Regions from separate parts of the Rossellomorea sp. NS-SX7 genome, predicted to be linked through region 1. Evidence: riboswitches for the same ligand, from Rfam matches in the RefSeq annotation. Region 1 holds a riboswitch; each other region holds the start of a gene.
What was found. A riboswitch is a leader RNA that binds a small molecule or an ion and turns the genes downstream of it on or off. The one in region 1 is predicted to bind thiamine pyrophosphate.

Region 1 (2,325 bases):
GGGACTTACATGATACTTTAGGCCAGAAGCTGTCCCTGATAGGCTTAAAAAGTGACTTGGCCAGAAAATTGGTCTACAAAGATCCCGAGCAGGCACAAGAGGAATTGAAGGACGTGCAGCAAACAGCCAGAACCGCATTGACAGAGGTTCGTACGATGGTGTCCCAAATGAGGGGGATCCGTTTGGAAGACGAAATCGTGAGGATCAAGCAGATTCTTAAAGCTGCAGATATTCAATTGAGTATTGAAGAAACATCCAGCTTACCCCATACTTCGCTTTTTCTGGAAAATATATTAAGCATGTGTTTAAAAGAAGCGGTCACAAATGTCGTAAAGCATAGTCAGGCAGATACTTGTGAAATAACGATCGATGAATTCGATAATGAATTAACGATAAAGGTAAAGGACAATGGCATTGGTTTGCAAAAGGATCAAGATTTATCGAAAGGAAGCGGATTACGGGGGATGGAAGAGCGGCTTGATTTTGTAAACGGTACGCTCGACATCATTTCTGATAAAGGGACCACACTGATCATGAGGGTTCCTAAAGTAATCAAACAGATAGGGAGGGAATGAAGTGATTCGCATTGTAATTGCAGAAGATCAGCGGATGATGCTGGGAGCATTGGGTTCTTTGCTTAATTTAGAGGATGATTTGGAAGTCGTGGGTAAGGCTAGCAATGGGGAAGAAGCCGTATCACTCGTCCGGCGGCTCCAGCCTGATATCTGTATGATGGATATCGAAATGCCTGAAAAGACCGGCCTGGAAGCAGCGGAAGAATTAAAAGGAGAAGGCTGCAAAGTCATCATCCTGACTACTTTTGCACGCTCAGGATATTTTCAGCGTGCTATTAAAGCCGGTGTCAAGGGATACTTGCTAAAAGACAGCCCGAGTGAGGAACTTGCAAGTTCGATCCGACATGTCATGGAAGGTAAAAGGATTTATGCACCTGAACTGATGGATGATATGTACAGTGAAGAAAACCCTCTGACAGATCGCGAAAAAGAAGTCCTTGAACTTGTGGCAGACGGAAAAAACACAAAAGAAATCGCTGATGAACTTCAGCTGAAAACAGGCACAGTGCGAAACTATATTTCAACGATTCTCGATAAGCTTGAAGTGAAAAATCGAATCGAAGCCATCACTCACTCAAAAGAAAAAGGCTGGTTTAAATAAACCGGTTTTTCTACATGAATTTGAAAAATATGAAATGAGTCAGTTGAATATTTATAAAAAATAAAGTATCAAAATCCCCGTGTTCACTGGTTTTTTTAACCATCCGGGGTATCAATGGCTGTAAAATAAAGATTGACAAGAAAAAATTACATGTTACGATTACATCGAATTCAAAATTACATATGACGATCCACTAGGGGTGCCTTTCATGAAGGCTGAGATTAAAGTGTAACTTTAAGACCCTTTGAACCTGATCTGGTTGAGACCAGCGTAGGGAAGTGGTGTTTGAAGGTTACATATAACTTGTATGATGTACGGCCTTTCAAGCCACTTTCTGTTCGCTCTTTGCGCAATGGAAAGTGGCTTTTTTGTTTCCTTGGATCGTCGTGGAAAAGGAGAGTCAATGATGACATTTTCAAAAGAATTAAGAGAAGATGTGAATGAAATTTGGGAAGCAAGCTTTAATCATCCTTTTGTAAGAGGGATAGGGGACGGCACACTTCCACTTGGTAAATTCCGCTATTATGTGCTGCAGGATGCCTATTATCTATCTCATTTTTCAAGGGTTCAGGCATTGGGAGCCGCTAAAGCACCAGATTTACATACCACCTCAAGAATGGCAGCCCACGCCCAGGGAACGAATGAAGCAGAATTGTCCCTGCATGAGACGTTTTCCGTTCAACTTGGTATCACAGAAGAAGAAAGGAAACAATTTAAGCCTGCTCCGACCGCATATGCGTATACGTCCCATATGTATAGGGCGGCACAATTTGGAGGGCTTCGTGATATCCTCGCTGCGATCCTGCCGTGTTATTGGCTTTACCATGAAGTTGGTGAGCGTCTGAAGCTGTGTTCACCTGATGAGCCCATTTATCGGGAGTGGATAGCCGCTTACGGCGGGGAATGGTTCGGGGAACTGGTGAAAGAGCAAATCAACCGTCTGGACGAGTTGGCTGAAAGAGCTTCAGGTGAAGAAAAATCCCGTATGAAAGAGCTGTTTATGATCAGCAGTATTTACGAGCTTCAATTCTGGGAAATGGCATACTCCATGGAGAAGTGGCCGTTTGAACATGATCTTCTATTACAATCAGGAAAGCTGGTGAAGTAAATGACAAAGTTAAGATTAACGGACATTCTCGTTACGGTTGT
Region 2 (2,325 bases), 280 kb from region 1:
CAGATGTAATGTGATCATAACCAGGAGCAATATCAGTCGTAAGAGGTCCGAGTGTGTAGAATGGAGCTTCCTGACATACTTCCAGTTGTTTATCCATATTTTCTTTAATCATGTGCATCGGTACGTGCCCCGGACCCTCAATCATCACCTGTACATCATGCTCCCACGCAATTTTTGTCAGCTCTCCAAGAGTCTCTAATTCTGCAAACTGCGCTTCATCGTTTGCATCTGCAATAGATCCGGGACGCAAACCATCTCCTAGAGAAAATGCAATATCATACGATTTCATGATTTCGCAGATTTCTTCAAAGTGAGTATATAAGAAACTTTCTTTATGGTGGTGCAGACACCACTGTGCCATGATGGACCCACCGCGGGATACAATACCTGTCAAACGTTTAGCTGTTAACGGGACATATCGCAAAAGAACACCAGCATGAATGGTGAAGTAATCAACACCTTGCTCTGCCTGTTCAATTAAGGTATCACGGTAAACCTCCCAGGTAAGATCTTCAGCAATACCATTTACTTTTTCAAGCGCCTGATAAATCGGGACAGTGCCGACAGGAACCGCAGAGTTACGAATAATCCATTCGCGTGTTGTGTGGATATTTTTCCCTGTTGATAGATCCATAATATTATCTGCACCCCAGCGCGTGGCCCAAGTCATTTTTTCAACCTCTTCTTCGATAGAAGATGAAACCGCAGAGTTGCCAATATTCGCATTGATTTTTACATGAAAGTTACGGCCTATGATCATGGGCTCTGATTCTGGATGGTTGATATTAGAAGGAATAATTGCCCGACCTTTTGCAATTTCATCCCGAACGAATTCAGCTTTCATATTTTCTCTAATGGCGATAAATTCCATTTCCGGGGTGATGATTCCTTTTCTTGCATAATGAAGCTGTGTAACATTTTTCCCATTCTGGGCCCGTAGCGGTTTCCGCTTTAAACCAGGAAACACGTTATGATTCGTGCGAGGATCGTTTTCATCTTTATACCCATTATCCTCAGGCTTGATTTCACGGCCATCATATTCCTCCACATCGCCGCGTTCTTGAATCCATGATCTGCGAAGGGTAGGAAGACCTTTTGTAATATCGACATCATAATCTGGGTCTGTGTAAGGTCCGCTGGTGTCATACACGCGTACTGGAGGATTTTCCTCTTCTCCGAACGTACCGGTTGTCGGGCTTAATCCGATTTCACGCATTGGAACCTTAATGTCAGGTCTAGATCCTGTTACATATACTTTTTTGCTGCCTGAAAAATTAGACATAATGGAAATGTTTTGTTCGTTTAGTGAAGTTGAAGACATGGACATAATTTCTCCTTTTTTTGAATGTAAGGACAAGATATAGAACACAACAAGTGGAAAGCTAATAAAAGCTAATGAAGTACATAAAAAAGCCGGTGTCCAATAAATAATTGGACCCGGCTAATATGTATACAGAAGTAGTATGACTATCATGACGCTGCTAACTTCCCCACGCTGGTATGAACCAGATCAGGTCCCAAGAGTCAAGAAACTTCAACGTGTTTCTCTCTCAGCCCAACTTATTGGACTCCCCTAGTTATTTCTATTCAATTTGATATCAGTATACATGAGACTTCATTAAGATAAAAGGAAAAATTGGAAAATGAGACTAAGGGATGAGCTGGGGAAAAGGGGCACATGAGATTAGTTTCTTCATTAATCAGGCCGCTTTCTTGAGATTAAAAACCGCCTGGTTATTGGCGTTGGACCGATTTATTGAAAAAATTTGATCAAACATGTTCTAAATGAATGTCTTCTAAATAAGAACCTTGTTACACTAAAGCTATCCATTCGTAAATATGTGAATCGAACCTGCCACAACAAAGCATAAATTGACAGGATACGTTTTTTAATAGTTGCTAAGATGACAATAAGGAGTTGAAGGCCATGGCATGGGTGGAGTCAATACAAAAGGCAATTGAGTACATGGAAAATCATTTATTGGAAGATTTGGCGATTGACAGTATTGCTAAACAAGCCAATGTGTCACCGTTTCATTTTCAGAGAACATTTGCCGTTTTGACAGAAATGACGGTTGGTGACTATATAAGAAGACGGCGGTTAACATTGGCCGGAGAAGAATTGCTGGCAACAGATGCGAAGATCATTGACCTTGCCTATAAATATGGCTATGACACTCCCGAGGCTTTCTCCAAGGCTTTCCGCAGACAGCACGGGGTTTCTCCAAGTGAGGCGCGAAAGTATAAGAGGAAACTGCAATCCTATAACCGCCTGATCATCCAGGTAACTTTGAAAGGGGCAGAACCAATGAAGTATAGTGTAGT
Region 3 (2,325 bases), 1.9 Mb from region 1:
TGCAATCGCGGGAGAGTACTCGATTTTTACGGTACCCGTAATCATCGTCTTTGTAGAAGGGAAAGAAATGATGAGGAAAGCACGATTCGTCCCGATCGATGAATTGAACAGCGGATTGTCAAGACTGGTTACGATGCTTGAGGATTAAACAAACGTTTGATTAAGAACTCTGAAGGCTTATGGTGAAAGGGTTTTTAGAGTTAAACGATTGTTTAAAAGGCTGCAGGATAACATCGATTTGGGACGAAAGCTGTCATCTTGGCAGCTCTTTTTGGCGGGCAGAAAATAATAGGGAAGAGAGTGTTGGCATATATACCACGATCATGGCGGCTGATGGAGTGCAGGATTTATACCTGATTAGTAAAAATATTTGAAAAAACTCTTTTAAAAAAAAGCTCTTTTGTCATGTCCTAGTGAATAGGTATATAATAGAGATAATATACGGAATATTCTGATTGATATCCGGGAAAGGAGAGGAATTGATGCTGAGGCTGTCCAGAGCAAGTAAAGTAATCATTTCGATCGCCGCCATTATACTATTTATTGCCGCCAATCAGATTACGACTGTTCAACACCTTACTGCACGCGCTGCCACAAAGCTGTATGTAGGCTGGAAGTACAACCATCTGGATCTCAAATACGAGGACGTGGAGTTTTCTCCGCAATTCGGGGATTACTCTGTTGCTTACAAAGATAAAGAAGGCAGAGTCTATGGTTTCATGGTTGCCCCCAAGTCAATGCCGGTCATCATCCTGCACGACCCGCTTAATGAAAGTCCCTGATCCGTCACCTTCAATTTCATGCCCGCAATTCTTTTACTATCTTACATTTTCGTGTATAATATGTTCTGAAATGATAATTTAATAAACGTGACCACAAGGGGAGCGATAAGCTGAGATTGAACGGCACTGCCTGTTCTGACCCTTTGAACCTGTTAGTTAGTACTAGCGTAGGAATGTGGAAGATAGATAGGATCACTATGTCTATTTGAATTTGCTGACTCTCCCTTATGGTTTCGTTTACAAAAAAAGGGGAGATTTTTTTATGAAATCTTTACGTTTAGTAGTATTGATTGAAGCTGCATTGATGGCCGCTTTTGCGATTATCCTTGATTTGCTTCCGTCGATCGATCTGTCACCGAGTATCTCGATTTCGTTCTCGATGGTGCCGATTTTCATTTTGGCGTTCCGCAGAGGATTTAAAGCAAGCCTATTGGCCGGATTTGTGTGGGGAGTGCTGCAAGTAGCGCTCGGCAATGCATGGATCGTCACGCCAGTACAAATGATCATCGAGTACTTTATTGCATTTACCTTCATTGGATTTGCAGGTCTCTTTGTTCAACGCATCCAGCAATCATTGCGTTCCGAGAATAAAACCAAACTGTATATATGGATTGTCGTGGCAACGGTTGCCGGAAGTTTTGCCCGTTATTTCTGGCATTTCATCGCGGGCTTCATCTTCTTCAAAGAGTATGCTCCGGAAGGCATGTCGCCGGTTCTATTCTCACTTTTTGCAAACGGGGTAACGATGCTCGGTTCCGCATTATTATGTTCGGTCGTTCTGGTTCCTTTAATTGCGACTGCCCCACGGTTAGTCAGGCAGGGTGTTTCAGTAGGGAATGACCAGCGGAAAGCTTCATGATTATATAAAATAAGCCGATTCCTCCGGGAGTCGGTTTTTTTGTGGGGAAAAATGGATGTGAATTCAGTTGATGCAGATTGTCATTGTAAAAGAGGGACGATGGGAATGCGATATTTGTGGGAATTTGAAGAATGGCAGATATACTGAGAATTTGGCAGATAAAATAAATAAACGGCAGATAAAAATAAAAAATGGACGATAAATCGAAATATCGGCAGATAAATCAAAAAAATGGCAGATAAAATTAAGGTCGGGGCGATTAACTATCCAGGCCCACCTACACCAACGCTCTTATCCACCCCCCGCATAGGTCAAACAATCGCTCATATCCCCTCAACCATCCACAAATCAAAATTAATTCCCACTCCTCATTGCTTACAGGCACGTTTTTCCTATAAACTAGACCTATTCAAAAAACGATAGTACGGAGAGGTTCAAATGGAAGCTAAAATGATACGAAGGTATGACATAATGGAAGTTTGCCTATTGGCCGGTAAGATCATGCTCCAGAGCGGGGCAGAGACGTATCGGGTGGAGGATACGATGATGAGGATAGCGGCTTCCTATGGCATTAAAGAATCGCACAGCTATGTGACGCCGACAGGGATCATCTTTTCCATCGAAACAGATGAACCGACGAAGACCAAGTTGATCCGCATCAATGAGCGGTCGACGGATCTTGAG

Region 2: another riboswitch for thiamine pyrophosphate. It lies ahead of thiC (phosphomethylpyrimidine synthase ThiC); the one in region 1 lies ahead of tenA (thiaminase II).
Region 3: another riboswitch for thiamine pyrophosphate. It lies ahead of thiT (energy-coupled thiamine transporter ThiT); the one in region 1 lies ahead of tenA (thiaminase II).

Annotation. Positions count from the first base shown of each region.
Region 1 is NZ_CM128249.1:2,013,432-2,015,756, reverse strand. It holds gene ACUXV2_RS10005 (sensor histidine kinase) at 1-575, shown strand, start outside; gene ACUXV2_RS10000 (response regulator) at 577-1,176, shown strand; TPP riboswitch at 1,362-1,470, shown strand; gene tenA (thiaminase II) at 1,583-2,284, shown strand; gene ACUXV2_RS09990 (ECF transporter S component) at 2,285-2,325, shown strand, end outside.
Region 2 is NZ_CM128249.1:1,737,570-1,739,894, forward strand. It holds gene thiC (phosphomethylpyrimidine synthase ThiC) at 1-1,321, opposite strand, end outside; TPP riboswitch at 1,471-1,585, opposite strand; gene ACUXV2_RS08515 (AraC family transcriptional regulator) at 1,928-2,325, shown strand, end outside.
Region 3 is NZ_CM128249.1:133,943-136,267, forward strand. It holds gene ACUXV2_RS00625 (thioredoxin family protein) at 1-148, shown strand, start outside; gene ACUXV2_RS00630 (hypothetical protein) at 483-782, shown strand; TPP riboswitch at 869-973, shown strand; gene thiT (energy-coupled thiamine transporter ThiT) at 1,045-1,641, shown strand; gene ACUXV2_RS00640 (threonine/serine exporter family protein) at 2,080-2,325, shown strand, end outside.